DNA from 3 places in the Methylobacterium sp. ARG-1 genome. Region 3 is predicted to be linked to each of the others. Evidence: riboswitches for the same ligand, from Rfam matches in the RefSeq annotation. Region 3 holds a riboswitch; each other region holds the start of a gene.

Region 1 (10,207 bases), on a different contig from region 3:
CAGGGGATTTTCGGCATCCTCCTCGTCCCGCTCGGCCACGGCGCGGGCGGCGCGATCCATTAGGGCGAGCGTATCCGGGAAAGTGTCGCGGAACGCGCCCGAGATGCGGACGGTCACGTCGATGCGCGGCCGGTCGAGCATGGCGAGCGGCAATACCTCGAAACCGGTGACCCGGGTGCTGGCATGGTCCCAGACCGGCCGCACGCCCATCAGCGCCAAGGCGTGGGCCACATCCTCGCCGCCGGTGCGCAGGGTCGGGGAGGCCCAGAGATCCATGACGATCCGGGCCGGGTACTCGCCCTCATCCTGCAGGTAGCGGGTCACCACCGAGGCGGCGGCCCGCTCACCCAGCAGCGCAGCGGCGCGGCTCGGGATCGCCCGCGGGTCGAGGGTCGCGAGATTGCGCCCGGTGGGCAGCACGTCGGTCCGGCCGCGCGACGGCGAGCCGGCGGGGCCCGGCGGCACGAAGCGGCCGTCGAGCGCGGCGAGCAGGCCCGCCCGCTCGCCCGCGGCGCTCGCGACGACGGCGTCCAGCGCACCGTCGCGGGCGCGTCCGAAGACGTGCAGGCCGTCGCGGAAGGTGGTCTCGCCGAGGTCGCAGAGATGGGCGTCGAGCCGGGTCAGCGCCTCCTCCATCGGTGTGTCCGGGCCAATGCCGGCGCCGTCGAGCAGCCCGGCGGCGTCCGCATCCTCCAGGATCGCGCGTGCGATCAGGCCGGCCCGGCGCGGATCGAGCACGCTGGCGGCCGAATACTCCTCCACCAGCTCGCGCAGGCGCGCGGCCTCCGGCGGCAGGGCGTGGAGGGTCGTGTCGGGGGTGAGGTGCCCGAGCGCGATCCCGCCCAGGCGGCGCTTGAGCGGCGCGGCCTCGCCCGGGTCATCGACGATGAACGGGTAGATTACCGGCAGCCCGCCGACGCAGAGCGCCGGGACGCAGTAAGGGGACAGGGCCACCGCTTTGCCGGGGAGCCACTCGGTGGTGCCGTGCGTGCCGAGCTGCACCAGCGCGTCGAAACGCCGGCGCAGGCCGAGGTGAAAGGCCAGGTAGGCGTGGGTCGGGACGCGATCCGGGTCGTGATAGCCGGCCTTGCGGTCGGAATCGCGGCCGCGGTCGGGCTGGAGGAAGAGGGCGATTTCTCCGCACGCTCCCGCGTCCGCTTCGGCATCCCTACCTTGGCCTGGGGAAGATGAGACATGTCCTCTCTCTCGTGCGGGAGTGGGGACCGGCCCTCCATCCGGCACCGGCTGGATGTGGCCGTCCGCATGAAGGCGCTGGTGCGCGGCACACGATGCAACCATCCGAAACCGGAACAGACCGTCGCGACATATCGGGTCGTCAGCTGGCTCGCCCCAGGCAGTTGCCAGGGCGTCACGCGACGCCGCGGGCAATCCGGAAAGCCAAGCAGCATAATCCGCCAGCGGGACCGTGAAGTCCGCCGCGCCCTCGGTGAGCGCCTGCATCAGCGCGGCCGGCTCCAGCGGCTCGCCGGTCGCGTAACCCGCCACGGCAAGATCGGACAGGATCGCGCGGGCGCTCTCGGGGGTGTCGAGGCCGACCGCGAAGCCAGCCCGGCCGCCCCGGGCCGGATAATCGGACAGGACGACGGCCACCCGCCGCTCGGCCCGGGGGAGGGCGGCGAGGCGCAGCCAGCCCGCCGCGCGCTCGGCCAGGGCTTCGATGCCGGCGGGATAGGAGACGGCCCGGCGCTCGGCGAAGCCGGCGACTTCCGGGGCCTCCTCCTTGAACGAGATCGGAAAGCCGGAAAGCCGGCCATCGAATTCCGGCAGTGCGACCTGCATGGCGAGGTCGGCGGCGCCGAGACCCCGGGCCGAGCCCTCCCAGGCCGCCCGGGGGGCGCCGACCGTGAAGGCCTGGAGCACCGGGCAATCGGCGCCGTCGAGGACGAAATCGATCCCGTCCTCCCGTGCCGAGAAGGCGGTGGCGGCGATGACGAGATCCGGCTTGCGGGCACGCACGGCCTCGGCGACCGCCCGGGCGGCCACCGGCTCCTTGAGGCTTGAAACCGCCATCGGCAGGACGCCGATGCCGCGGGCGCGCAGGGACGCGGCCAGGGCGACGAACGGCGCGGTATCGCCACCGAGCACCGCGGAGCGGTAGACCAGAAGCAGGGCGAGCGGGGTCGCGGTCACACGCGGGTCCGAGAGCGGCACCGCCGTCTCGGCCGCCTCGATCGCCGTATCCAGCGCGAGCACGCCGCAACCGGGACACCAGGGGAAGCCCCGTGGCAGCGGCTGCGGCGGCTCGATGGCACCGCCCGCGCCGATCCGGGCGGCGAGCAGGCGCAGCATCCGCCGCAGATTCTCCGGGCCGCCGGCACGAAAATACGCGTCGAGCTGCTGCGCGAAATCCGGATCGGTGGAGAAGCCGGCCAGCCGCGGGTCCGGCCGGTCGTCGCCTGCTAGCACCGCCAGCACGACGCCGTGCGCCCGTGCCGCGGCGGCGCAGCTTTCGATCCCGTAGCGCCAGTAATCCAGGCCGCCGAGGCAGCGGATCACCACGAGCTTCGCCCGCGACACCACGCGCTCGACATAGAGATCGACCGACATCGGATGCCGGAGCTTGGCGAGCTTGGCGAGCCGCAGGCTCGGCAGACCCGGCTCGGCGGCCTGGGCCTGCCCGATCCCGGCGAGGTCGCTGTCGGTGAACGATAGCACGACGAGGTCCCCGGGCTCCTGCCCGAGATCCACGGCCGCCTCGCCGTCATCGAGGGAGACGGTATCGATGCGAACGAGATGCATGGCGCGCCTCCTAGGCCGCGCCGAAATGGGCGCGCGCGCAGCGTCTCGGCGAGGGACCGCGCGCGACCGGCTTCATCCCGCGAGCGCCGCGGCGACGGCGCCCTGATCGAACCCCTTCAAGCCGATCACCACGAGGCGCCCGTCACGGCTCTCGCCCGCCCGCCAGGGCCGATCGAAATGGTGGACGACGCGCCGGCCAACGCCCTGCACCACGAGGCGCATGGCCTTGCCCTCGACCTCGGCGAACCCCTTGATGCGCAGGACGCCCGGAGCTTCGGCGGCTTTCTCCACGCGGGCCGCCAGGTCGCCGGCGGTGATGGCCGGGCGCACCGGGAGGGCCACGGTCTCGAAATCGTCGTGGTCGTGATCCTCGCCGTCGCCGTGATGCGAGGGGCGGGCGTCGAGATCGTTCTCGGCGGCCGCGCCGAGCCCGAGCAGGACCAGCGGGTCGATGGCGCCGTTGGCGGTCTCGACCACCTTCACGGCCCGGGGCAGATGCGCCTCGACCTCGGCGCGCACCCGCGCCCGGGTCTCGGCATCGAGCAGGTCGGACTTGTTGAGCACGACGAGGTCGGCGCAGAGGAGCTGGTCCTCGAACACTTCCTCGAGCGGGTTGTCGTGATCGACCGCCGTGTCGGCAGCGCGCTGGGCGGCCAGCGCCTCGGGATCCTCCGCGAAGGCTCCGGCGGCCACGGCCGGCCCATCGACCACCGCCACCACGCCGTCCACAGTGACCCGCGAGCGGATCGCCGGCCACTGGAACGCCTGGACCAGGGGCTTCGGTAGGGCCAGGCCGGAGGTCTCGATCAGGATGTGCTCCGGCGGCTCGGCGCGGCCGAGCAGGGTCTCGAGAGCCGGCACGAAATCGTCGGCCACGGTGCAGCAGATGCAGCCATTCGGCAGCTCGACGATGGAGTCCTCGGTACAGCCCTCGACGCCGCAGGCGGCCAGGAACGACTTGTCGAAGCCGACATCGCCGAATTCGTTCACCAGGATCGCCAAGCGGCGGCCCTTCGCGTTCTCGACGACGTGGCGGACCAGCGTAGTCTTTCCGGCGCCGAGGAAGCCGGTAACGATGGTGCAGGGGATCTTGGCGACGATGGTCATTCCGCAGCCTCCAGGGTGCCGGCCGGAAGCGGGCGGGGATCGGGAAAGGGCGGGATCCGGGCGATCACGCCGGTCTTGAAGGCGGCGGGCCGTTCCCGCCACGGTACGATGCCGTCCTGCGTCGCCGCGTAGGACGCGAGGCCGCCGAGGATAATGGCGGCGGACTCGATCGGATCCATGTCGCCGTAGACGTAGGTCCAGCGGTTCGCGGAGGCGACCGCCACCGAGCAGGGCCGCTTGCAGACCGAGAGGCACTCGACCCCCTCGATCCGCAGGTCCGGCGCCGCGTTGCCCGCGCGCAAAGCGTCCAGCAGGCGCGCTCCGGCCCGCGGGCCGTCCGGGTCGTCGCCCGGGCGGCGGCAGGTGGTGCAGACGTAGAGGACGGTCTCAGGCATGGGCCGTCCCGCGTGCCGGGCCCCGGGCGAAAGCCTGCCAGGCCCAGCCGAAGCCGAGGCCGATCAGCAGCCAGAAGACGAAGCTGATCGCCAACGACCGGGCCGCAAACTGTGCCGCCAGCGCCGCCGGAAGCTCGGAGGCGGCCTCGGGGGCCTGCGGTGCGCCGGCCACGTGCGGGGCGATGATCAGAACGAGCCCACCCAGGATCGCGATCAGCGAGCGCCGGATCGTGATCAGGTACAGGCCCATGCCGGTGGCGGCGGCGGTCATCACCCACCAGGCTTGGCGCGTGGCGAGCGGTGCCGCCTCGCTGCCCGGCAGCTCCGGCGGCAGGCCGAGGCCCGGGGCGAGGGCGACGCTGGCGAAGCCCGCAATCGCAAAGGCGACGCCGACCTGGCGGGTCGGCTCGCGCCCGCAGGCGAGGATCGCCGCACCGAGCAGCAGGGCATAGCCCACCGCGCCCACGAGGGTCGCCAGGGCCGTGAACGCCATGCGTGGCAGGCCCTCACCGGGCTGCCATTCGAGCGCAGCATCCGGCGCGGCATGATCGTGCCCGGCATGCGCCAGGATGATCGGGAGGCCGCGCTCGGCCTGCTGCGTCTGATGATGTTCGTAACGCTCGGCCGCCACGATCAACGGCGAGGTCAGCGTCAGCTCGAGGCCTGTCACGACGACGGCCGCGAGGAAGCCGGCGGCCAGAGCCGCCGACAGAAGCCGGATGATCATCCCTGGCGCAGGGGCGTCAGTGGCAGGGGAAGTTCTGGGTGTGCCGGAAATCGTGCGCCGCGTTGTGCAGCGCGATCGCCGGCGAGAAGCCCGCCATGAACAGCAGGCCGAGGCCGAGGAAAGCCGCGATCGCGACGGCGATCGGGCGCTCAGCAGCGCGGGTGCCGGTTGCGACGGGTGCGAGGGTCGAGGTAATCATCAGCGTGTCTCCAGCCGCCCCACCGGCGGCATTGCGGGATCTCAGCGTGACGGCAGGTCTCCTGGCTCGCGGCTCGGCGCGCCTGCCGCCTTCCCGGATCGCTCCGGTGGCCTACTGGCAGACGCTCGCCGCTCACAGTTGCGGGGGCAGCCGCGGATTCGGAACTCGCGCTCCTCACCGCATTCCCTTTTCACCCCGTTGCCGGGGCACCGTCACGGGATCGTTGTAGACGCATGACAGCTCTCGCACAACGGAGGCGCGGCGGAATCATCTCCGACTCTTCGGGTACGACGTGGTTCAGTGGTGTGGTTGGTTGCTGTGAAGCTTTTGCCGCGTCCGGGCGACGATCTTCGCGGCCAAACCGTCTCGCTCCGACTTGCCGAACGCGACCAGCCCCGATCACCCGGACTGCCGGCGGACGGCTCCCGCAGCGGCCGCGCAGGCCGCCGCTTCCCGAGCATATTGAGTGTGATACCGATGCGAACCTTGTGGCTGGCCTGCGCCCTTGCGGCAACGGCGTCCTTGCCCGCCCGGGCGGATGACAGCAGCGCCGCGCTCGCCGCGGGCGGTCTGGTCCTCGAGAAGACCGACAAGATCGCGCTCGCCTCCGAGGAGCTGTACCTGTCCGAGAAGGCCGTGCGGATCGACTACCGGTTCCGCAACCTCACCGACGCCGATATCGAGACCACCATCGCGTTTCCGATGCCCGACATCACCGGGGATCGCGAGATGCTGACCGCGATTCCCGATCCGGCCCACGACAACTTCCTCAAGTTCGCGACCGAGGTCGATGGACGGCCGGTCGAATCGCAAGTCGAGCAAAGGGCGTTCCTGATCCGGAACGGTGCGCCGCCGGTCGAGATCACCGATCGCCTCAAGGGCCTGGGCATTCCCCTGATGCCGACCGTCGAGGCGACGGAAGAGGCCCTGCGCCGTCTGGGCGAGAGCCGACGCCTCGCTCTGGCCGCTGCCGGCATCCTGGAGCGGCAGGTGCACACGGATGGCACGATCGCGGATGTCCCGCTCTGGACGCTGAAATCGAAGTTCTGGCGCCGGCAGGTCTTCCCGGCCGGTCGGGAGATCACGGTCCGCCAGAGCTACGTGCCGAGCCTGGGCAGCCTGTCCTACGGCGCTCCGAACGTGGACCCGGCGCAGAAGGCGCAATACGCAACCCGCTACTGCACGGAGCCCGCGTTCGAGAAGGCGGCCAAGGCTCTGTACCGCCGGGCGAGCGCGGATGGCAGCCGGTCGTTCCAGGCCTATGAGCAGTACCTCTCCTACGTGATCACGTCCGGGGGGAACTGGGCGGGACCGATCGGCACGTTCAAGTTGGTCGTGGACAAGGGCGACCCCGCGACCCTCATTGCGTTCTGCGGTACCAACGTGAAGAAGACCGGGCCGACCACGTTCGAAATGGTCGTGAAGGATTACGTCCCCCAGAGCGACATCGACGTCCTCCTCCTGAAGTCCGGGACTAACGGCTGAGGCGGCGACTGGGCTCGATGGCTTCAGCGGGCGGGCTTGACGGGCCGGTGTCGATGCGGGCACCGCCGGTCGCGCCGTCCGGCTGCGCCCCGGCGCGACCGGCCCAGATCCGCCCCGGAGACATGATGGCCCCGGCAGACGACTCGAATCCCGCCCTCGTCGACCTCGCCGACGGCCGCACGCCGCAAGCGGTCGCGGATACGACCTGGCTGGAGATCGATCTCGGCGGCCGCTTCCCGATCCATTCCATCGTCGTCGTCTGGAATGGGGCGGATCCGGCACCCGTCGCGGATGTCGCGATCCTCGTGCTGCAGGACGGCGCGTCCTGGTCGGAGCCCGGCCTTGCGTCCCGGCAGAGCGAGGCGGGTTCCAGCGCCGCATTCATCGAGGCCGATGAGCGCGCCTGGACGCGGTCCGTGCGCATCGCGGTGCCGGATCCCGACCGGGTGGCCGCCGTGCAGGTCCGCGCCGAGGAGGCCGCGATCGACCTGATCGCACTGCGGGCAATGCTCGACCTCGACGTGACGCTCCTCAACGAGAAGCCGGGGGCCAACCGCTACCTCGCCTACAGCCTGGAGAGCGGACCGGATCGGGCGAGCCGCACCCTCGTCGGCCTGTCGCTGTTCGAGAACGGCGCGTTCGGCAATTGCCTGGTCCAGTACATCATCGCGCTCTCGGTCGCGAAGGCGCTGAACCTCAAATACGTCAAGGTCCCGAAGGTCGACCGCAGCAAGGTGATCTTCCTGACCGAGCGGCTCACCCGCGACGGCATCACCTTCATCCCGCCGGATGAGGCGCTGCCGGCGGACGGCTACTTCCTGTCCGGCCTGTATTTCGACCCGACGCAGTTCCAGCGTCTGGTGGGGCTCGAGACGCCGCCGGATTCGCGGGCGATCATCCAGGAGATCATCCGCCCGCTGTTCAACGGGCTGCCGGCGACGTTTCCCCCCAAGCCCGACGACCAGCTCCTGATCCATATCCGCTCGGGCGACATCTTCAGCACCTGGGTCGATCCGCACTACCCGCAGCCGCCCTTCGCCTTCTACCGCATGGTCATCGACCGGCTGCGCGGCGAGGGGCGGATCCGCTCGGTCAAGCTGGTCTTCGAGAACCGGCTGAACCCGGTGATCGCCGAGGTGGAGGCCTACGCGAAAGGTCTCGGCCTGCCGGTGGAGACGCAGAGCGAGTCGCTTGTGGCCGATGTCGCGGCCCTGGTGAACGGTCGCTACCTCGTCTTCGGCCTGGGCACTTTCGGTCCGGCGATCTGCCACCTGTCGGAGCGGGTCGAGCAGGTGTTCTACTTCGCGTCCAATTGGCCGCAGGCGTTCCAGGGCATCGAGACCATCCGCAAGCTGGTCGAGGTCAGGGACATCGCGGGAGGCTACATGAAGGTCGGCGAGTGGCAGAACACCGACGCCCAGCGCCGGATGATGATCGATTACCCGGCTGAGGCGCTCGCATTCGACGACGCGGCGTGACCGTCAGGGCGCGTCCTTGAGCCGTTCGGCCGGTGCCCCGGCCGAAGGCGCCGAGCCGCCATCGCGAGCCTTGAGGGCCTCCTGGTAGAGCCGCTGGACATCGCGCTTGAACGCGGCCCGGGAATCGTCGCGCGAATAGAACATGTGCCCCCCGGGATAGACCGCGAGGCTGAGACGCCCGGCGCCGTAGGCCGGGACCTGCGCCAGCAGCAACTTCGAGGCGTAATACGGGGTCACGAGATCGGTGAAGCCGTGGGCGACGAGCACGCGCAGCTGGCCATCGAGAGCCAGGACGCCCTTGAGGTTCGAGAGCACTTCCGGCGCCTGCCGGCCCGCGCCCCAGCTCCAGCCGCGATTCACCGCGTTGCTCAGAAGCTCGTAGCGCAGGTTCGGCACCGGCCATTTCAGGGTGCGCGCATAGAGATCGAGCATGGCGCTGGTCAGCGGCGCCTGGAGTGCGGTGAGCTGGGGATCCTCGAAGCTCGGCTGCGCGGCATCCGGGTTCGGGTCCCAGCCGGTGATGCCGGTGTCGTAGGCACTGGTGACGCGGCCCTCCGTCCGGTCGATTTCGCGCTGGATGCTGCGGGTGGAGAGACGCGCGGCCTGGGCGCGGACGAAGGCCGGGTCGAAGCCGGTGAGCGGCGCGACCTTTTCTGTCATGCGGGCGACCGCGGCGGTGTCGCTCGGGCCCTTGAGCAGGTCGGTCAGATACGGCCCCGCCGCGTAGGCCTCGGCGTCGCTTAGCAGCGCCGGATTCGGCATGGTGCCGGCCCGTTCCAAGGCGCCGGCCGCCAGAGAGGGCAGCTTCAGCACGTAGCCCCAAGGATTAGCCCGCGGCGTCTCGAGCCAGCCGAAATCGAGCACCGACGAGAGCAGCACCATCCCGGACAGGCCGATTCCGATCTCCTCCTGCAGCTTCTCGGTGATCAGCGGCCCGCGGAAGCCGCCGTAGCTCTCGCCGACATAGAATTTCGGGCTCGCCATCCGGTCGTTGACCCGCAGGTAGCGGGCGATGACGGCGGCGAGCGTCGCGGCATCGCTGTCGATGCTCCAGTAGGTCTTGCCGTTGCCGTCGCTGGCCCGGCTGTAGCCGGTGCCCACGGGATCGATGAAGACGAGGTCGGTGAAGTCGAGCCAGGTGCCGTCGTTGGGTGTGAGTGCCACCGCTTGCGACGGGCTGATGCTGGCGCCCCCCGTCGGCAGCCGCCAGGGACCGATCGCGCCGAGATTCAGGTAGGCCGAGGCCGCGCCCGGTCCGCCGTTGATCGCGAAGGTGACCGGCCGCTCGCGGCCGGCCTCCGGGGCCATCGTGTAGGCGACATAGGCGATCTCGGCCTGGAGCTTCCCGGCCTCGTCGACCAGCGGCAGGCTGCCGGCCGTGGCGGTGAAGTCGAGGCTGCGCCCGTCGGGGAGCTTGATGCTCTGGCGGGTGGTGGAATCCGGCGGCAGGCGTCGCCCTTCTGGGCCGCGCGGGGCCGGCTTCGCCTCGGCCTGAGGGCCGGGATGGTGGGCGTCCTGCGCGTGAATCGGCAGCGGCGCCGCCACGAGGGTGAGGGCGAGCGCGGCATGTGCGAGACGCTTGCTGAGGGGCACGGTCAAGCCTTCTTGTTCCAGCGGCCCGAATCGTCCTGCTGCCAGTAGGCGACGGCGTGACCCGCCTCCTTGGCCTGGCGCCACTGCTCGCGGGCGCGCAGCAGGGCGTCCTGGTCGGTCCCGTCGAAGAGGATGCAGATCCGCTCGTAGCTCTCTGCGTCCGGCGGCAGGTCGGCGCCCTCGACCAGGAACCGGATCGAGGCGGTGTTGGGGTTCACGTCGCGGAGCGTGAGCACCACCGGCTGGCCGGCCGCATCGGGGTCACGGTCGGTGCCGTGCGGCAGGAAGCTCTCGTCGGAATAGGTCCAGAGGTGGTCGTCGAGGGCCTGCAGCCGCTCCTCGGTGGCCGCTTGGATCGCGGCCTGCCAGCCCCGGCCGAGCGAGCGCTCGACGAGGTTCGGCAGCACCTTCTCGAGGGGCTGGCGCTGCATGTGGTAGAACAGGATCTCGGTCACGGTCAGAC
Region 2 (10,207 bases), on a different contig from region 3:
AGGAGCCGGAATCGATGTTCACCAGCTCCTCGAGCAGGGCCAGCATCGCGCCCTCCTGTCCTTCCAGCCAGCGGATCGCGGCGGCGTCTTTTTCGGTCATCGAACTGTGCTCGGCAAAAATGGCGGGTGAAAACAGCCCTCGAAATCCATCATTCCACGTCTTCGCCCCGGCTTGAAGCGACGCATATTCTGGCGTTGGGTCGGCGCGCCAGCATTACGGTCGCCGCCGGGGGCTGTCCGCGCCGCACTCATGATGTCCGCCCCGGCGCAAGCGCCCAGGGTTTTTCCGCTCATCTGCGAGCAGCTTGGTGAGCTGACGGGAGGTCCATGTCACAAGGCTAGCCATGCCGCCCGTACAGGGCGGGCGGCAACAAATCTATGGCTGTTCAGTCCGAACTCCGCGTCGCGGGCCTAGAATGGCGGTGGGGGTTGCTGAGCTATCACGCGCCTCCGCTCACCGAACCCGCGTCGAGAAACGCCGGCCCAGCCTTCTCCAGCCCGCGGCGAGGCCGGTAAGCGCGATCCCGGCGGCGAGCAGGTTCAGGAGCCATTGCGCGGCGTCACGCAGAGCGGGACGGCCGGTCAGAATCGGCAGGTCGAGGCGGTGGAGGGCGTCGAACAGCCAGCGGTTGATGCGGCCCGAGCGGTCGAGGCGCTGGAGGATCGTGCCGTCGCGCGGGTCGATGTAGAGCCAGGTGGCGGCCCGGTCGTCGAAGCGCAGGCGCAGAACCGGCAGGGGCCGCGGGTCCGCCCCGTGCGGGTACCAGTAGGCGTCGTAATCGGCGAGTTCCCGGGCCGCCCGGAGGTGCCCGTCGGGAATCGCCGCGCCGGCGGCCTTCGCCAGGGTAGCGGTGTCGGGACCGGGGGCACCGTCGGGGGAGCGGACGTGCAGGTTGACCGGCGTCTCGGCGACCAGCCACCAGCGGCCGCCGAGGGCGGTGAAGTGCAGGGACCGGGCGTCCAGTCCGGCGAGATCGGGGAGCCGACCGGCATCGACGCCGATGGCGCCGGGCGTCCCGGCATAGGCGGCGCTCAGCCCCGCGGGCGGAATGCTCGACGCGAACCAGCGGTTCGGGTTCATGGAGATCCAGCCGCTCACGATGAACGCCCCGAGCCCGAGCCCGCCCGCGAGGCCGAACAGGTGGTGCCAGCGCGCCAGCCCGCGATAGGGCGTCACGGCGCCCCTGGCGTAGCGGCGGCGCAGGCGCAAGCGCCAGATCCCGATGGCGAGGCCGCTGAGCGCGCTCAGGGCGGCGAGCCCCGAGAGCCAGAGCAGGACCGTGCGCCACAGCTCTGCCCGGGCGCGCAAAGGTGTCAGGTAGATCCAGTGCGGCACCGAGCCGAGCCAGTTCCAGGCGCGCTCGAACCGGGTCGTGTCGAGGGCGATCTCGCCGGTGACCTGCGAGACGTAGAGCTCGATCCCTGCGGGATCGCCGAGCGCGATCTTGTGGAACGGCCGGAGCGGGTCGTAGCGGGCGGTGACGGTCCACTGGTCCCGCTCCACCGGCTCGACGCGGGCGCCCGGCCGGTCCCCGGCGGCGAGCCGCAGGGCCGCCTCCGCGTCGACCGGGCCGAGCCGCGTGCCAGTCCGACCCGAGACCGTCGCTCGCGCCCCGTCGCGGCCGGTGATCCGGTAGACCGGCTCGGCGCCGCGCATCTCCAGGGAAAACGCCGCCGGCACGCCCGCGATGCCGCCGGCCGCGAGCGCCGCATCCGGCGCGACCGCGACCTCGCCCCAGGCGATCGGCGCGAGGCGTGCGAGGCGCTCAGGCGGCGTGAGCACCGGGAACGGCACGTAGAGCATCACCAGCCCGGAGCCGATCCAGAGCGCGAAGAACAGGGCCGTCGCGATCCCGGCCCAGCGGTGGAACAGCAGCAGCCAGCGTCGGACCGCCTGTCCGATCCAGCGCCTCACCAAGCCACCGTGTAGGCGAGCTCCACCGAGCGCGGCCGGCCCAGCAGCCAGTTGGTGCCGACGCCGTTCACGGCGTTGCCGCTGATCGCGTAGACCTTGTCGAACAGGTTGTAGACCCGCAGGCTCAGGCGCGAATCCACCGTGACCTGATGGTCGAGCACGAGGTTGACCAGGTTGTAGGCCGGTCGTCGGGCCGTGTTCGCGAAGTCGCTGTAGACCTGGCCGACGTTCTGGAGCCCGACCCGGGCGGTCCAGTCCCGGGAGACGTCCCAGGTCAGCCATAAATTGGCGACGCGCTCGGGCACGTCGATCGGCTGGTTGCCGGCATACGAGACGGTGGCGCCGTTCACGCTCTGGTCGAAAGCGTCGTATTGCGCGTGCAGCAGCGCGAGGTTGCCGTCGAGCCGCCAGCCCGGGGCGAAGTGCCAGCCCAGCGCCAGCTCGAAGCCCTGCGAGGATTGGCTCCCGACCTGGGTCGACAGGGTCGGCTGGCCCGGCACGGCGGAGATCAGGTTGTCCTTGACGATCCGGTAGCCGGCCACCGTCCATTCGAGGGCGCCGTCGAAGGCCAGCCCCTTGGCGCCGATCTCGACCTGCGTGCCGGTGGCGAGCTGGAATCCCGCCAGCGACTGGTTGAGCGTGATGAGGCTGTTCACCGGGTCGGTGGCGAAGCTGTACTGCGCGTAGAGGGCGCTGTCCGGCGTCGGGTTGTAGACCAGGCCGAACCGGTAACCGAGGGCGCGGTAGGTTTTTTCGAACTGCGATCCACTCTGCAAATCCTCGCGCTGGAGCGTCGGCACATCGAGGCGCATGCCGGTGAGGAACGAGAGCTTGTCGGACAGGATCACCCGGTCCTCGGCGAAGACCGAGGCCTGGCTGGTCTGCGTGGCGTAGGCCGGCCGCGCCCGCCCGTTCTGCGGGAAGTAGCCCGGATCGTAACCGGTCAGCGGCACGCTGGTAATCTGGTCGAAGTAGAAATTGTTCGTGTGGCGGAAGTCGATGTGGTTCACGTCGAACCCGACCGCGAACGCGTTCGGCAGGCCGAACAGGCTGCCCTTGACGCTGGCGTCGAGGCGATTCCCGACCTGTTCCTGGCTGTGATAGATCTCGAGGTAATCGCCGCGATCGACCAGTCCCGTCCCGCGATTGTAGCTGTATTGCTCGGTATCGAGCCAGTGCCGCCGGCTGGTGAGCCGATAGGCGGTGTTGCGCACGATGATGTCGGCCGAGGGCGTCCACTCGGTCTTGAACTGGGTCCAGTTATCCGCCCAGGTGATCTTCGCGTCGCGGACGTTGTAGTTGTTGAACCGGATCAGGTCCGGGATTCTGCCTTCGACCAGGGGCGTGCCCCAGTAGCGCGCCGGCTCCTGGTAGCCGAGATCGTGGCTCACCGTGAAGGCGAGGTCCGGGCTCGGCTGGAACAGCAGGGCGGCCGAGACCGCGAGGTTGCGGAAATCGCCCTCGGGCCGGATCCAGCCGTCCGCACGGTTGCCGCTGACGTTCAGGCGATACGCGAAGGTCTCGCCGAATTCCTCCCGGCCGAGCGCCCCACCCGAATCCAGCGCGAGCCGCGCAACGCCGTCGGTGCCGATCACCGCGCGGGCCACGTTGATCGGCACGAAGACCGGCTTCTTGGGCACGACGTTGATGACGCCGCCGATGGCGCCGTCGCCGTAGAGCACCGAGGACGGCCCGCGCAGCACCTCGATGCGCTCGACGTTCCAGGTGTCGAACGGGAACGTGACCGTGTTGGCGCCGACATAGAAGCGGGTGCCGTCGTAGAGCTGCTGGATCGAGTTCGGCCCCGCGAAGCCGCGGGCGGTGAACGCGCCGTTGCCGTTGCCCGGCGCCGCGATCGTGGTGATGCCGGTCGCGTCCTGCGTCACCGCCTCGGCGATCGTGTCCTGGCCGCGCAGCCGCGCGGTCTCGCCGGACACGATGTCGACGCTCGCGGGCGTCTCCAGCGGTGTCAGGCCGAGCCGGCTCGCGGTCCGGTCGGGGGTGCGCAGGTTCAGCCCGGTCGGGGCGGCCCGGGTCAGGCTGACGCCGCCCTCCCCCTCGACGGAGAGCTGATCGAGGGCGACGCTCTCCTGGGACGCGGCCGGGCTCGCCAAGAGGGTGAGGAGGGCTCCGCAGAGCGGCGCGCGCCGGCTGCGGAGAGGATTTTTTGGTCGGGACATGGCGTGCGTGGATCCATGCGCGGCGGCCGCCGGCCCGGATGTCCTATAAGCAATGTTATAACATTGCTATCCGTGTCGGCCGGGTCTTGCGCGCTTCGAGCGCAGGGGCTGAGGATCGGGCCGCGCGAAAACGCGGCCGAGATCGGCACGACAAGGGAGGACATCGGGAACCGGAACGCGGGCGCGCTTGCTGTGGCACGTCACCGCGAACAAGGTCTCGCCGACCCCGCTGGCGCGAGGCCGTCTCGACACCCGCCAGGACACCCCGCCCGGCGCGTTTCGCGTGTGACCACGGCTGACGGCAGGTCTCCTGGCTCGCGGGTCGCCGCCCTCGCACCGTCTTCCCGGGCCGAAACCCAGTGACGTGGTGGTGAAGGGCTCACCGCTTACAGTTGCGGGGACAGCCGCGGCATCGGGGAAGACCCCTCACCGCGTTCCCTTTTGATCCCCGAGGGGAACCGTCGGGGATCAGCTTGGCCGTGTGCTGCCGGGACGTCAAGCGTCTGGATATCTTCGGTTGTGTGCAGGTCCCTTCCGCACCGGCCTGGACGACCGGCTGGACGTCGGGGGCCTTGGCGGGCTTGCTAGGCGCGGGTCAGGATGAAAATTCTTTTGAAATTCAGCAGTGTATTTCTGGCGGATATCATCGGATACTGTTGCTATTTATTGTCAAAATGAAACAATTAATCTCAGAATAATTTGCGTGATGACGAACATCATCACGGATTACATAGAATCGTTGACGGTGGAACCACTGGTAGTCTGCTGCGTATATCGGCAAAGATCGTAGAGAAATGAGGTAGGGTCATCTCAAAGTACGTGCGAGACGTTTTTATGACCGATGGTCTAGTGCTGAGATATACAAGGGGGACGCGATGAGTATCACGTATCAACTGGAAAATCCGGGTCATCCGGGCGGGTTCGTGCGGCGCAACATTTTGGAGGCGCGCAACCTGACCGTCATGGCCGCGGCCAGCTTGCTCGGCGTGACCCGTCAGGCGCTGTCAGACTTCCTCAACGAGAAGACGGCACTCACGGCGGAGCTGGCCCTGCGCATCGAGGCGGTGTTCGGGTGCAGCATGGAAACGCTGATGGAGCTGCAGACGCGCTTCGAGATCGCCAAGGCGCGCAAGCACCAGGCCGAGATCCAGAGCGAACTCGCGGCCGCGCCGCGGGTCCAGGAGCCGGTCGATCGGCCCGAACCGATCGTCAAGCGCGCTTACGCGATCGGGTGAGATTCGTCATCAGCGGCGCGGATAACGCGTCCTGAGCCGCTGGGACGATCCCAGGTTCGACGGCGGGCACGGTGCGCGCCGGCCGGAACGTCGAAACGCGCCACTCCATGAAAGCCTCGCCTGTGCCGTGTCGGACATGTCCGACACGGCACAGGCGCAGCTTGGCGCTCTGGAGGCCAGTGCAGGCCGTTGCGCCCCTCGGCGACGCGGAATACCGAGCCCCATGCATGTCTGGCGTCCCCCTTCGGAGATTCGCGTGAAGGCGCTCGGCCTGCCCTGGCGGGGAAGCCGGCTGCTCGTTGCCGAGGTCTATACCGATGACGGGGGCCTCAAGGGCGTGCGCCCCCTCGGGGGCAGCGTCGGGTTCGGCGAGCCGGCGGAGGCGGCGCTCGTGCGGGAGTTCCGGGAAGAGCTCGGCCTCACCGTGCGGGTTCTCGGTGCCCCGTTCGTGATGGAGAACCTGTACACACACGAGGGCAGCCCGGGGCACGAGGTGCTGTTCCTGTTCCCGGTCGCGCTGCCGCCGAGCGCGCTCGATAGGCAGGAGCGGGTGGTCTTCCACGAGGATTGCGGCACGCCCTGCATCGCCCGCTGGTGCGATCTGGAGGAACTGGATCGCGCGGGTGGGCCGGATCTGTACCCGGTCGGGCTCAAGGCGCGGCTTCTTGCCGAGGGGCGGCCGTAGCCGCGATCGCGCGTCCTCGTTCCCGGCCCTGTCGGGGCCTTGGAGCCGCTGCTAGGCTGTGCGGTGTGATCACCCGCGCCGAGTCCGCGTCCGTGCCATCGACCATCGCCGCGTCCGCCCTCGATCTCATCGGCCGCACGCCCCTGATCGCCCTCGACCGCGTCCATCCCGGACCGGGTCGCATCCTGGCGAAAGCCGAGTTCATGCAGCCCGGCGGAAGCGTCAAGGACAGGGCGGCCTGCGCGATCCTGCGCGCCGCCCGGGCGGATGGGCGGCTCGCCCCGGCCGCCCCGGTCGTGGAGATGTCGAGCGGCAATATGGGGGCCGGCCTGGCCGTGGCCTGCGCCACGCTGGGGCACCCGCTGGTCGTCACCCTCTCGGCCGGGAACAGCCCGCAGCGGGCGCGGATGCTGGAAGCGCTCGGGGCGGAGGTCGTGCTGGTCCCGCAGGTCGACGGGGTGCCGGGACAGGTGACCGGGGCCGATGTCGCGGCCGCCGCCGAGGCGGCGCGGCAGGTCGCCCGGGAGCGCGGCGGTTTCTACGTCGACCAGTTTCACGCCCCGGAAGGCGTCGCGATCCACCGGGATACGACCGGCCCGGAGATCTGGGCGCAATGCGGCGGGCGGATCGAGGCCTGGGTTGCGTCGGTGGGAACGGGCGCGACCTTCCTCGGGGTCGCGGCGGCGCTGCGGGCGCGTGATCCGCGCATCGTCTGTGCGGCGGTGGAGCCCGAGGGCTGCCGGCCGCTGGCGGGCGAGCCCGTCGTCGAGCCGCGCCATCTCCTACAGGGGACGGGCTACGGCAGCGTGCCGCCCCATTGGGAGCCCGGGCTCATGGATCTGGCCCTCGCGGTGTCCGACGACGAGGCCGCGCACTGGCGCCGATTGCTGGCGACGCGGGAGGGCCTGCATGTCGGCTACTCGGCGGCCGCCAATGTCTGCGCCGCCGCATCCCTGCTCGCCTCGGGCCGCCTGCCGGCGGACGCCGTCGCCGTCACGGTGCTGTGCGACACCGGTCTCAAGTACTGACGGTTGTGGCGCCGGCCACCACCGCCTTTGCCGCTGCGCCCCCGCGATGCTAGAGCCGGGCGACCCCATCGGTCCGGGTCCTCCGCGACGCCGCGGCCGATGCGCCCGGACGTTCCGTCCGAAGCGGAGACGGGTGCTGGCGGAATCATGACGACACGACCACCCCCACGCGGCGGCCCGAAGGGGCGCAAGCCCCCGGCCGGTAAGTTTCAGCCGTATGGCGAGCGCGCCCGCACCGGCCCGCGCACCAGTGCCCGCGACGCCGCCGAGCGCGCCGCCCGCAACCGCGGCGACGATGCCGGCGCGCGCGATCCCTGGACCGCGGCGGGCACGCCTCACGCCGTCGCCGCAGCCGCGGCGGCTGCCGCGAAGCCGAAGCCCCGGCCGGCCCGGGACGAGCGCAAGGATGCGCCGCCCCCGCGCAAGGCGCCGCCGCGGCCCAGCGTCAGGCCAGCCGCGAAGGCGCAGCCCAAATCTGCCGAGCCGCGGCCCGAGCCGTCGGCCCCGCCGGCCGGCCAGACCCGGCGCGAGCAGCGCGCGGCCGCCTCCGCGACCCTCGCCTCCGGGGTGCAGACCCTGACGGTCGAGCCGGACGAGGCGGGCATGCGCATCGACCGCTTCCTCACCGCGCGCTTCCCGTTGCTGCCCTTCACGCGGGTCCAGAGCATCGTCCGCAAGGGCGAGCTGCGGGTCGATGGCAAGCGCGCCAAGCCCAACGACCGGCTCGAGCCGGGCATGAGCGTGCGCGTCCCGCCGCTGCGCCTCGACCAGCCGACCGAACGCCCGCGCAGCGCCGCCCGGGAGCAGGACGATGCCGAGTTCATCCGCTCGCTGATCCTCTACGAGGACGCCGACATGATGATCCTCAACAAGCCCTTCGGCCTCGCGGTCCAGGGCGGGTCGGGCACGGTCCGCCACGTCGACGGGCTGCTTGCGGCGCTGACCGGGCCGGACGGCCAGAAGCCCCGTCTCGTCCACCGGCTCGACAAGGATACGGCCGGCTGCCTGATCATCGCCAAGACACGGCTGGCGGCTGCGACGCTCGCCAAGAGCTTCCGCTCGCGAGCGGCGCGAAAGATCTACTGGGCGCTCACCGCGGGCGTGCCGCGGGTGCGGCAGGGGCGGGTCTCGACCTACCTCGCCAAGGACGAGCCGACCGATGCCGACGCGCGCATGCGGGTCGCCAAACACGGCGACGAGGGCGCGAGCCACGCACTCACCTATTACGCCATGGTCGATCAGGCCGCCCAGAAGCTGTCCTGGCTGTCGTTCAAGCCGGTCACGGGGCGGACCCACCAGCTGCGCGCCCACGCGGCCCATATCGGCCACCCGATCGTCGGCGACCCGAAATACTTCTCGGTGGAGAACTGGGAGCTGCCCGGCGGCATCCAGAACCGGCTGCACCTGCTCGCCCGCCGGATCGTGATCCCGCATCCGCGCACCGGTCGGCCCGTGGATGTCAGCGCCCCGCTGCCGCCGCACATGGCCCAGAGCTGGAACCTCCTGGGCTTCGACGCCTCCCGCTACGACCCGATCGTCGAGGCGCCGGAGAGCTGAGCCCGGAGCCACGGCACGATGGCCTCCGCCAGAGCATCGGGGGCCTCCATCGGCAGCATGTGGCCGGAGCCGTCGATCACCGTCAGGGTGGCGCCCGGAATGCCGGCCTGAAGTTCCCGCGCCTCGTCGGGGCTGCGCAGGCTGTCCTGGGCGGCGGCCACCACCCGGGTCGGGCAGGCGATCGCGCCGAGCCGGTCCAGGTCGCTGGTCCGGGCCTGACCGGCCTGGCGCAGGAACACCTCGCCGCCGAGCCGGTCGCCCATCGCGCGAATGCGGGCGATCAGCACCGCGTCGCCGGCCCGGTCCGGATGGACCGAGCCGAGGATCGCGGCCCGGCTGAGCCCCGAAAATCCCTGGCGACGGACGTTCTCCACGGCCGCCGCCTTCCGCCTCGCCTGGGCCGGGGTGTCGGCCCGGGCCGAGGTGGCGATCAGCACGAGCGCCCGGACCCGCTCCGGCGCGAGCCGGGCGATCTCCCGCGCCACGTAGCCGCCCATCGAGAAGCCGATCAGCGCGAATCGCTCGGGCGCCCCCGCGGCGACGCGCCGTGCCATGGCGTCGATGCCGGGGTCGCGGGTGAGGTCGCCGTGCAAGACTGGGCCGAGCGGCGCGAGGCGCGGGAGCATGTCCGCCCAGAGGTCGGGATCGGTCATGAAGCCGGGGAGCAGGACGAGGGTCATGGGGCTCTCACGCGTGCCGGGCCGCGATATCCCGGTGCAGCGCCGCCCGCGGCCCATTGGTCTCGCGTCCGCCACGCCTTGGCAATCGGCCGACTCGCCTCATATGCTGATCCGTGACCCGCCGTTCCGCCGCGGGGCCGATTTCCCGCGGTTCGAGACCCTGACGCATGAAGCTCGCGACGTTGGCCTGCCTCGCCGCCCTCTGCCTCGTCGGGCCGGCGGCCTACGCCGCGCCGGGCGAGGCCGCCAAGCCGGCCGCGCCGGCGAATCCGGCGCCGCCATCCAACGCGCCCCGGCAGACCCAACCGGCACCGGCCACGCCCGCCCCGGCCCAGACCGCCCCCGCCGCCGAGGCGTCCCAGCAGCCCGCCCCCTCCCCCGCGCCGTCGACCGCCCAGCCTCAAGCCGCCCAACGGCCGGCCTCGAGCGCCCGGGCCGAGCGCCGGCGGCGGTCCTACGCGGCCTGCAACCGCGCCTCGCACCAGCGCGGGCTGCGCGGTGGCAAGCGCCGGCGGTTCCTGATCCGCTGCCGACTCGGCTACGAGCGCACGCACGGCCAGCCGGCGCAGCCGAGCGCCGGCCAGCCGGTGCAGCCGGGCCGCAAGCCGTGACCGGCCGCGCCGCGCCGGGCGCGCCCGGGCGATGAAGCTGATTGTCTTCGACGTCGATGGCACGCTGGTCGACAGCCAGCACCTGATCGTGGCGGCCCAGGGGCTCGCCTTCGCGGAGAACGGCCTGCCGGCCCCGGGCCGGCGCGAGGCGCTCTCGGTGGTGGGCCTATCGCTGCCGCAGGCGTTCCGCCGCCTCGTGGGCGAGGACGGGCCGATCGTCGAACTCTCGGAAAGCTACAAGCAGGCCTACAACCGCCTGCGGGTCGATCCCGCCTACGAGGAGCCGCTGTTCCCGGGTATGGGTGAGCTGCTGGCG
Region 3 (10,207 bases):
AGCGGACGTTGTCGAAGCGGTAGTAGGCCAGGGCGTCGACCGCGATGTAGGCCGGCAGGACGAAGCCCGAGCCCGCCGCATCCCCCGCCCGCTCGCCCACGCCGCGGACGCCGCCGCCGATCCCGAACCCCTTCCAGTCGCCGCCCTGCGGCTCGTAGACCGCGAGCAGGCTACCCGAATGGCGCGGCACGTTGATCAATGGCGCGCCCACCGGCAGCACGTTGTCCTTGGTCACCACCGCGTCGGCGAAGACGTAGCCGGCCAGCACCTTCAGCTCCGGCGTGAGCTGCCCCTGGGCGGTCAGCTCGAAGCCCTGGCTGCGCACGGCGCCAGCCGCAAGCGAGAAGCCGCTGTTGTTCGGGTCAGGGGTGAGCACGTTCTGGCGCTCCACCCGGAAGGCCGCCGCCGTCAGCAGAAGGTTGCCGCCGAACAGCTCGGACTTCACGCCGACCTCGTAGCCGAGGCCGGTCTCGGGTGCGAGCGGCACTCCCCGTGCCACGGATGCGGCGTCCGGGCCGATATTCGGGCGGAAGCTCGTGCCGACATTGGTGTAGAGCGCGAATTCCGGGATCGGGCGGTAGACGAGGCCCGCCCGGGGTGAGGCCGCAACCCGGGATTGATCGACCTGGCTGCGCGGGGCCCGCTCCCGGAACGACTGCTCGAAGATGTCCACGCGCATGCCGACGAGCGCCCGCCATTGCGGGCTGAGGACGATCTCGTCCTGGGCGTACAGGCCGGTATTGGTGACGCGCTCCAGATTGTTGCGCGGGATCGTGATCGGCGGCAGCGCCTGCCCGTAGACCGGCGCGTAGATGTCCAGCGCGAAGGGGCTCGTGCGGAAGTTCGAGCGGAAATATTGTGTGCGGCTGTCCGTGCTCTCGCGGTCGACTCCCAGCAGCACGGTGTGGCCGATCCCAACCGTGTCGAAGCGCCCGAGCAGTTCGGCCTGACCGATCGCCACGTCCCAGCGGTAGTCACGCACGTTGCGGTCGCGCGACACCGTGCGGTTGTCGGCGGCAAGCGAGCGGACCTCGGCGGACTCGCCCTCCAAGTCGCCCGTGTTGAGGTAGGTCGCGAGCCGCATCTGCCACGCATCGTCGAAGCGGTGGTCGACGCGCAGCTGCAGGGTGTTGTTGCTCTGGTCGGTGCTCTGGCCCGGCTCCCCCAGGAAGCGTGAAATCGGCAGGAAGCCGAGCTGCTTGTTGATCGCGATCACCCCGCGGTCGAACACGATGCGGTTCTTGACGAACTCGGTCTCGACCGTGACCCGGGTATCCGGCGTGACCTGCCAGCTCACCACCGGCGCGACGAGCAGACGGTCGCTGTTGACGAAGTCCCGGAAGCTGCCCGCCCCCTGGGCCGCGAGGTTGAACCGGTAAAGGACCGTGCCGTCCTCATTGAGGGCGCCGCCGGCATCGACCGTGCCGCGGGTCAGCCCGAACGAATCGACCTGGGTGCCCATCTCGACGAAGCGCTGGGCGGTGGGCTGCTTGGTGATGATGTTCACCAGGCCGCCGGGATCGCTGCGTCCGACCAAGCCGGCGCCAGGCCCCTTCAGCACCTCGATCCGCTCGATGTTCTGCGCATCGGGCGGGGGCGGCGTACCGCGGTTGAGGGGGAAGCCGTTCTTGTAGATCTCCGAGGTGGTCACCCCGCGGATGGCGTAGCTGAAGATGCTCAGGCCGCCGAAATTGTTCTGCTGCGCGACGCCGGGGAGATAATTGAACACGCGATCGACGCGTGTGGCGGCCAAGTCGTTGATCACCTCCCGGGGTGCAACGGTGACGACCTGCGGCACGTCGATCTGCGGGGTCGCGGTCCGGGTCGCGCTGACCGCCCGAGTCGCGCTGTAGCCGGGGGTCGGCCCGATCAGGCCGATGCTGTCCGACGCGCTCGTCGTACCGGGGGCCGCGCTGCCGCCGACATGCTCGACCGAGACTTCCTCCAGGGCGACGCTCTCCTGCGCGCGCGTCTCGCCGATTGGCGAACCCGCTGTGAGGACCGCCGCGAGGGCGACACGCGGGCTGTGGCGGCGGAGCCGCGACCGTGAGCGGATCCGCGGGCCGCGGGCTTTCGCGAACGGTTCGGTCGTAGTCGGCTTCGGGCGGACTGGCACCGGCACACTCTGGGTTATTGAGCCGGGGGCCAAGCGTGAGCGCGTGCGCGCGACGGGCCCGCGTGGCCGCGCCGGACATGCGTTCCACCGGGGCACCCCGCCCAAGGGTTGTCGTCGCGCCGAGGCAGGTCTCCTGGCTCGCGGGTCACGATCCCTGCCTGGCCTTCCCGATGCGCGGCATCAGTGACCGAGGAGCAGCAGGAACTCGCCACTTACAGTTGCGGGGGCAGCTTCAGCTTTGCCGTTGTCGGCGCACTGAATTCCCATCTTCGCCTACGGACCGAAGCCCGCGGGAACCTTGGCCGATCGATACTCGCCGCGGCGCCCCCCGGGGTCAACGGCCTATGCACAGAATGCAACGTTGTTACATTCGCTGTGGCGCGACGGCCACATATACGGGTCGCGCGACCCTAGGGGTGGTTCGAGTCGTGGTCGGCGCACTCAGGGGGCTGGGCCAAGCGTGCGAGCTGCGATGTCAGGCCGACATTGAGTCCCCCTTGACCGCCCCAGAAGCGCACAAAAAATTTCGCCATCGGCCACTAGACGACCGGTCTAATCAGAGCTATCTCAGCGTCATGGCACGCCTAAACGCGCATACCGACACCCGGCAGGAGATCCTCGACACCGCGTACGGCCTCGTGGGTGCCAAGGGGTTTTCCGGTGTGGGGCTCAACGAGATCCTGGCTTCGGCCCGGGTGCCGAAGGGCTCGTTCTACCACTATTTCGGATCGAAGGAGGCTTTCGGCGAAGCGCTTCTGGCCGACTACTTCGAGGGCTATCTCGCCGATCTCGACGCGACCCTTGCGGAGCCCGGCCTGAACCATGCCGAGCGCCTAATGAACTACTGGCGCAAATGGCAGGCGACGCAGGGCAGTGTCGATTACCAGCGCAAGTGCCTGGCGGTGAAGCTCGCCGCGGAGGTCTCGGACCTGTCCGAGGTCATGCGGCTCGCTCTCAAGGACGGGACCGCCGGGATCATCGAGCGGCTGGCACGGGCCATCGAGGCGGGGGTCGCGGAGGGCTCGCTTAAGGTCGAGGGCGAGCCGCATACCATCGCCGAGGCGCTCTATCACGTCTGGCTCGGTGCGAGCCTGATGGCGAAGATCGTGCGGACCGACGCGCCGTTCGAGGCCGCGATGGCGACGACGCGGCGGATCCTCGGGCTCGCCTGACGCCGATCCGACGAAGGGGGAGGCAGCAGAACCATGCCGACGTATGCGTAAATCCGAGACGACCGGTCTACTTAACAGGAACGGCGTGACATCGTCGACCTGCCAAGCGCTCACAACCACAACCAGGAGAGATACGATGCCCTACGCGGCCAAGACGTTCGCCTTCCCATCCCTCGTGATCGCCGGGTTGGAGAGTGCCGTGCTCGGCATCCCCGCAGCCTCGGCACAGGAGAGGATCACCCTCGAGACCATCGGCGCCGTCCGCATGGCCAGGGCCAACGAGGTCCGCCGCGCGAGCCTCCCGGTTCGCTCGATGGAGACGGCGCCGACGCACGACCAGGTCGCAGAGCGGCCGTCGAAGGCGCGCTAACGCCGCCCCCTTCGCTCGCCACCCACGATCCGCGCGGCCCGCTCCGCGGAGCCGCCGCCCGCAATCCCTGGCTTCAACCCCGACACATACGGAGACCGATGATGAAGATCCTGATGGTGCTGACCTCCCACGATCAGCTCGGCGACACGGGCCGCAAGACCGGCTTCTGGCTGGAGGAGCTCGCTGCGCCCTACTACGTGTTCGAGGATGCGGGCGCGGAGATCGTGCTCGCCTCGCCCCAGGGGGGCCGGCCGCCGCTGGACCCGAAGAGCAGCGAACCCAGTTCCCAGACCGATGCGACGCGCCGGTTCGAGGCGGATTCGGATGCCCTGTCGGCGCTGTCGAACACGACCAAGCTCGATGCCGTCACCCACGACACCTTCGACGCCGTGTTCTATCCGGGTGGGCACGGTCCGCTTTGGGATCTCGCCGAGGACCCGACCTCGATCAAGCTGATCGAGACGACGCTGGGCGCCGGCAAGCCGGTCGCGCTCGTCTGCCATGCCCCCGGCGTCCTCCGCCACGCGAAATCCCCCGACGGGACGCCGCTCGTCCAGGGCAAGGCGGTGACCGGGTTCACGAATAGCGAAGAAGAGGCGGTCGGCCTCACCCGGGTCGTTCCCTTCCTGGTCGAGGACGAGCTCCGGCGGAATGGCGGCCGGTTCTCCAAGCTCGGCGACTGGGCCCCGCACGTGGTGGCCGACGGCCTGCTGATCACCGGTCAGAACCCGGCCTCGTCTGGCCCCGCCGCCGAGCGTCTCCTCGAGAGTCTCGCGAACACCTGACGGACAACCTCAGCCGTCCCTGAATGCCGACCGAGCCGCCATGCGGTCGGACGGCCCCGGGTCGGTGCACGCCGCCCGGTCCGGCGGAGGCTCGGACCGCAGCGGGGATTCCCGCCCGCAAGACGCATCGTGAAGGATACCGGCCCATGACTACCGACATCATATTCTCGGACGCCACCCAGCTCGCCGCCCTGATCCGCAGCCGCCAGGTCTCGCCGGTCGAGGTGATGCAGGCGCATCTCGACCGCATCGCCGCGGTCGACCCCAAGGTCAACGCCATCGTCACCGTGGCGGAGAAGGCGCTCGACGACGCCCGGGCCGCCGAAGCTGCGATCCTGGCCGGCGGCGAACTCGGCCCGCTGCACGGGGTGCCGTTCACCGTGAAGGATTCGATCGACACCGCGGGCGTCCTGACCCAGCGCGGATCGCCGATCTTCAAGGGCCGCATCCCCGAGGCGGATGCCACGAGCGTCGCCCGCCTGAAGGCTGCCGGGGCGATCCTGCTGGCCAAGACCAACCTTCCGGAATTCTCCTACTGGATCGAGAGCGACAACCTGCTATCGGGCCGGTCGAACAACCCCTGGGACCTGGAGCGCACGCCCGGCGGTTCGAGCGGGGGCGAGTCGGCGGCCATCGCGGCCGGCATGTCGCCGCTCGGCCTCGGCACCGACCTCGCCATCTCGGTCCGGGGACCGGCCGCGCAGACCGGCATCGTCTCGCTGAAGGCGACCCACGGGCGGGTGCCGATGACGGGGATCTGGCCGCGTGCACCGCGGCGCTTCTGGCATGTCGGCCCGATGGCGCGCTCGATCAGAGACCTCGCACTCGCCTTCTCGCTCCTGTCTGGGCCCGATGGGGAGGACGGCTACGCCTCTCGTACCGTCGCGGCCGATGCCGGTGTCGGGTCCGCGCCCGGCCGTCCGCTGCGGGTGGGCTGGCTGGTCGAGCCGGGTTTCGGCCCGATCGATCCCGAGGTCGCCGCGACCGTCCAGGCGGCCGCCGAGGCGCTGAAGGGCGTGGGCTGCGTCGTGGAGGCCGTACGCATCCCGGCGCTGGAGCGCGACTTCGCCCTCGACGTGTTCAACAAGCTCCACGTCATGGAGATGAAGCCGGCCTTCCGGGAGGCGACGGAAGGCCGGGGCCGGGACGAGCTCTATAAGATGGCCAAGACCATGCTGGCGCTCCCGGACACGTCGATGGACGACTACGTCGCGGCCGAGCAGGCGGCGGAGCGGCTGCGGGACGGCTATGCCGCGTACTTCCGGCGCTACGACGCGCTGATCACCCCGGTCCTGCCGATCCCGGCCCACAAGCACGGCGTCACCGAATTCGTCATCAACGGGCAGACCGTCGACGCCACCTATCTCCAGGGCGCGACCGTGCCGCTGAACGTCACCGGCCTGCCCGGACTGTCGATGCGGTTCGGGACCAGCCGCGAGGGACTGCCGATCAACGTCCAGGTCGTGGCCAGCTGGCAGGCCGAGTCGACGATCCTGCACGTCGCCACCTTGCTGGAAGCGGCCAGCCCGGTCCGCGACCATCATCCGAGCCTCTGAGGCGCTGGGCACGGAGCGGGGCGTTGCAGCCTTGCTCCTCCCGGTCGGCGGGCCATGGGCCTGCCAGCCAGCGCAGGATGGCCCGGCGTACCGCGCGGTGCGCCGAGCATTGACCGATCGTGAGAACGCCCCGCCGAGCTATGCGATCTCGGCCGCGCAACCCCTCCTGGCCGAACAGCGCGCAACCGCTCTGGTTGTCCGGTCCTGACGGATCAAACGCCCCCGCCCGGTTCGCCGGTGCGGGCTTTTTGTACGGCTCAAACTTCGCCAGCCCAGACGTCGCCAGAGAACGCCGGCGCCCCGAAGAGGCCGCGATCCGGCCCGCGGTGCGATCCAGGCAGCGTGCGTCGCACCGGCCACGACATCGTGCAGGACCACGGGTGACCGACGGCAAGAGCGGTCATTGCTCGTCAACCGGGCCACCGCGCTGGAGTTTCTTTCTCGTACAGGCCCGAATCCGATCAGACCGCCGGCAACACTCACCAGAACCAGATCACTCGGCCCGCAAGGTTATAGATCGGCACCCAAATCGCCGCTGCGGATAAGACGGAGGCTACGACGAGCGGCAGCGGCGGGCGGGTGCCCGACGTCCTCGTTGGCCGCGCAGTCGAAATCACGTCGTCCACTTTCGTAACCCCAAAAATTGCCATTCGGCGGATCAAGCCGTTGAACCACTCGATGACCGGCGCGGACGACTGCAAAATCCCCTCGGGATTTGCTGTACTTGCTGGAACCGGATGAGAGCGGCTCTATGGCAGAACCACCGGATCAGCACAGCTCACTCAGTCGGGTGGTCAGCCATGACGTCACCGCTGGCCGGTTGCGGCCAGACATGGGTCCGCCGAAGGCGCGCAGGGCGACGAGATCATGTTGGTCCCTCGGCTCAGCAAACCGATCCGAATGATCCTAAGCCGGGGCGTGACCTCAAGTCTGGCCGTGGTGTTGCGGGGCATGGCCGACAGCGAGGTCAGCAAGGCGAGCGAGCGAGTTCAACGGGCCGGCGGATATGTTCCAGTGCGCAGATGCGGCTATGGCAGCCTGGGCCGCAGCTTCAGCCCAGGTTCGCGCGCCGGTTGAGAGAGGGGCCGGAATAAGCCGTTATCGAGAACGTCTACCTCTGGCTGCGCCAAGCTTCGCCTCGCCATCAACCTCGCTTGGCCTACGAGGAAATCCATGCGTTCAACCGTTTTCGGCGCCGTTCTCGCCTTCCTGATCCCGGTCTCAGCACTGGCCCAGGAGGCCGGTGATGCGGCGGCCGGCGAGAAAGCGTTCGCCCCTTGCAAGGCGTGTCACAACTTCCAGAAGAATGGTGTTGGCCCGGACTTGAAGGGCGTCGTCGGGCGCAAGGCCGGCACCTACGAAGGCTACAATTTCTCTGCGGCCCTCAAGAATTCTGGCATCACCTGGGACGAGGCCAACCTTCACGAATGGCTGAAGAACCCGAAGGCGAAAGTGCCGGGCAACAAAATGATCTTCCAGGGCATCGCGGACGACAAGAAGATCAACGACGTGATCGCTTACCTTAAGACGCAGTCGTGAACGGACCGCGTTCCTGAATTCTGCGAGCACATGAACCAGCTCCAACAGCATTAATCTCAGACCCGCCCGGCATCGCTGGCGCGGGTCTTCATTGCGCATCGGGCAATCGAACGGCGATAATTGACCTCGGTTTTGAGGCTCAACTTTCTTGCTGCAAGCCGTTTTGCGCGTCGAAGACGGTCGCCGGCGCAACGGATCCGGCATCGATTTCCTCGGTCCCCGCCGGCCCCGACGTCCGGGACTCTTCGTGACTTTCCCCCCTGGCAACACGTTCAGGAACACGAGGGGATGCCGGAGGCGGACGATGGAGACGATGCGGATACTAGGCTTCCGCCGCGGGTTATCCGGTATCGACTGAACTGGAGATCTGCCGTGAAGAAGCTCCTCCTTGGTGCGTGCGCCTTAGCCCTGTCATCCTTCGTTGTGACGCAGACGACCACACCCGCCGACGCGCGCTCACGTCATATGAAATCGGCCAAACGGACCGGCATCCCGATCACGAACAATACCGGCGGACGCGGTTCGTCGAGCTCTGCTGCGGGCGGCAATGCCGGCCAGCCCTCCCGTGGGTCGCGCTCGATCGGCGGCAGCGGCGGTGGTGCCGGCAATGGCGGCGGCGGCTGATCTCGATACGGCAGGGCCTCGACGCCCGCCGCACGCCGGGCGTCGACGCGTATCGAACCTTGTTTGAGCCGACCTCGAGCCACCGGCACGGGCCCGCCCAGGAGGGGGCCTGCCGCTCTGGAAGTTCGTCGAGGCATGCGGCTGAAGCGCCACCGCCTTGGCCTTCAGGCCGGCAGGATATGGAGCATCGCGCCGATCGCACCGAACATGCCCATACCGATCAGTCCCGCGGCGATGTAGATCCGCATCCGGCTTCGATCCGCGGACAGGGGGCGGGTTTCTTCGAGGTAGTCAGACCAATCGACCACGGAGCCCCGTCGGGTTGCACCAGCTTAAGGGCGCGTCCCCTATGCCTCGGCTATGACGGTGCGGTGACCTCGGCAGTTCATCGCGCCTGCTGCTGATTGCGCTGCGCACCCTCGTGCCGGTCCTTCTTCCGGCGGGTGACCGGGATCGGCGTCCCGCCCTCTCCAGCGGCAGACTCGGTCGGCGCGACATTATGGCGGCACTGCGTGCCGCCTGCATTGCCGTCCACGGCATGTGTCAGAGGCAGAGAAGGCCGCCCACACGATGTCCGTCTTGGATGCCTTGGAGTGCTTCTCGCGGACGGACGCCAGCAGCTTCTCTCACTTGATCCCCGGCGCAGCCAGACCCTGCGACGCGCCCGCGGATCTGGCGATCGGAGCCATCCTCATTCCTTCCGTCCATGGACGAGGGCCCGGCTTGCATGAATCGGCGGCCTCAGTTCGCCCCCCCCCCGCTGAGAGAAGCGACACAGTCTTCTCGAAGCATGAAGGCGTCGCCTAATCCATATTACAATTGCATGACACGGCCACACCTTCGGCTTATCGGCCATCGCGCCTTGTTCGCTTGAGGATCAACCCATATTCAGCCGACGTTCCTTCCCGAGACCGGAACCAACTCAGGGCGCGCCTTGCGGATAGGCGCGCCTTTTTCGTTCCACCAGCAGCAGGCGATTGCTCTGTCGATCCCCCGGCTCGCCCACCCCCATTGCAGCTTGCAGCTCCTGAGCGACCGGCACCCGGAGTTACGCCTCCCGCTGGCCTGCCCGCGCATCTGCCGTCCTCGACAAAGCCAAGACTGAGCACGCGCGCCACCCGCATGACGGCGGATTGCGCGCCGTACCGCAATCCGGCGGGTACCCCGGTGCTCCCCGAGCGTGAGACCGCCACTCGGGGGCAGCGATCCGGCAGATTACGGTGCGCCAAGGAGGGCGGTCTGGCGATACGCGCGGGGCGCTAGGCCGTGGCGCTCCTTGAACCGACGGCAGAAATGGGCCTGGATGGCGAAGCCGCAATTGTAGGCCAGGGTGCCGATCGGCACATGTACGAAGCTGCGACCGAACCGAGCAAGCCAGCGTCGGCCCAATTCAGCGCGAGGTTTTGGACCGGCCTGCCCCGTCTTGACCTACGATCAGGCGCGTTTCTCGCCCGATCAGGGCCAGCGCTACGGCTTCGGCTTCTGGCTCGGCGGAGCCGCCTGGTCGGTCTGCGGCTCCATCTTGGATGAATCCGCCTTGGTGGGCGTGTTGTTCTCGGCCTTCTTGTCATCGCAGCCAGTCACGCCGATGGCGAGCAGGGCGATGAGGGCGAGGGGCTTGAGGGCGTTCATGGCGGTCTCCAACACGGTCCCGTGACGGGCGCAGAGAACGCCGAGTGGACCAGGACCGTTCCGGATTGCGCTGTTCCGTGCGTAAGCCAGTCAGTGAAGCCGAGCCGCCGCGCTCAAGCCGATGCCACGCGGCGCAAGGCCCAAGGCGATCCGACGGCGCTCGGTCGGGCCACAATGCTCGTCCTCGAACGCAAAGACGACCATGCCGGTGCGTTCGCAGATCACGCTCACGGATGTCGCACCGTTCCGGGTATGCTGGCGGGGGTACTGCGCCAGGGCATGTGCGGTCGCGGCTTCGAGGCTGCGCGGCCAAAGCTTGGCGGCAACAACCCGGTGATCCTTTAAGAACTCAATCCTGTAGGCCACTGGCTTCCTCCATTTTCGATCAATATAGGCCCATCGTCAGGCCACGA

The links. Region 3 has a riboswitch for cobalamin ahead of AKJ13_RS13135 (TonB-dependent siderophore receptor). Riboswitches for the same ligand answer to the same signal wherever they lie in the genome.
Region 1: linked by a shared signal. The riboswitch ahead of AKJ13_RS08900 (CbtB-domain containing protein) and the one ahead of AKJ13_RS13135 (TonB-dependent siderophore receptor) in region 3 are both predicted to bind cobalamin.
Region 2: linked by a shared signal. The riboswitch ahead of AKJ13_RS21445 (TonB-dependent siderophore receptor) and the one ahead of AKJ13_RS13135 (TonB-dependent siderophore receptor) in region 3 are both predicted to bind cobalamin.

Annotation. Positions count from the first base shown of each region.
Region 1 covers NZ_LHCD01000006.1:82,968-93,174, reverse strand. Annotated here, with positions in the region: gene cobN (cobaltochelatase subunit CobN) at 1-2,760, opposite strand, end outside; gene cobW (cobalamin biosynthesis protein CobW) at 2,833-3,867, opposite strand; gene AKJ13_RS08910 (DUF1636 domain-containing protein) at 3,864-4,262, opposite strand; gene AKJ13_RS08905 (CbtA family protein) at 4,255-4,989, opposite strand; gene AKJ13_RS08900 (CbtB-domain containing protein) at 5,006-5,188, opposite strand; cobalamin riboswitch at 5,222-5,417, opposite strand; gene AKJ13_RS08895 (DUF4424 domain-containing protein) at 5,666-6,673, shown strand; gene AKJ13_RS08890 (discoidin domain-containing protein) at 6,796-8,151, shown strand; gene AKJ13_RS08885 (peptidase S10) at 8,155-9,744, opposite strand; gene AKJ13_RS08880 (DNA polymerase III subunit chi) at 9,747-10,199, opposite strand.
Region 2 covers NZ_LHCD01000027.1:32,100-42,306, forward strand. Annotated here, with positions in the region: gene AKJ13_RS21435 (M20 family metallopeptidase) at 1-100, opposite strand, end outside; gene AKJ13_RS21440 (peptidase) at 455-1,915, opposite strand; gene AKJ13_RS21445 (TonB-dependent siderophore receptor) at 1,912-4,095, opposite strand; cobalamin riboswitch at 4,378-4,573, opposite strand; gene AKJ13_RS21450 (HigA family addiction module antitoxin) at 4,971-5,330, shown strand; gene AKJ13_RS21455 (NUDIX domain-containing protein) at 5,554-6,015, shown strand; gene AKJ13_RS21460 (cysteine synthase family protein) at 6,108-7,043, shown strand; gene AKJ13_RS21465 (RluA family pseudouridine synthase) at 7,191-8,600, shown strand; gene AKJ13_RS21470 (alpha/beta hydrolase) at 8,567-9,280, opposite strand; gene AKJ13_RS21475 (hypothetical protein) at 9,448-9,891, shown strand; gene AKJ13_RS21480 (HAD-IA family hydrolase) at 9,923-10,207, shown strand, end outside.
Region 3 covers NZ_LHCD01000011.1:126,882-137,088, forward strand. Annotated here, with positions in the region: gene AKJ13_RS13135 (TonB-dependent siderophore receptor) at 1-2,056, opposite strand, end outside; cobalamin riboswitch at 2,222-2,432, opposite strand; gene AKJ13_RS13140 (TetR/AcrR family transcriptional regulator) at 2,692-3,288, shown strand; gene AKJ13_RS13145 (hypothetical protein) at 3,425-3,658, shown strand; gene AKJ13_RS13150 (type 1 glutamine amidotransferase domain-containing protein) at 3,760-4,443, shown strand; gene AKJ13_RS13155 (amidase) at 4,590-5,999, shown strand; gene AKJ13_RS13160 (cytochrome c family protein) at 7,173-7,538, shown strand; gene AKJ13_RS13165 (hypothetical protein) at 7,911-8,162, shown strand; gene AKJ13_RS32260 (hypothetical protein) at 8,327-8,470, opposite strand; gene AKJ13_RS31360 (AraC family transcriptional regulator) at 9,378-9,506, opposite strand; gene AKJ13_RS32265 (hypothetical protein) at 9,630-9,794, opposite strand; gene AKJ13_RS13170 (hypothetical protein) at 9,885-10,160, opposite strand.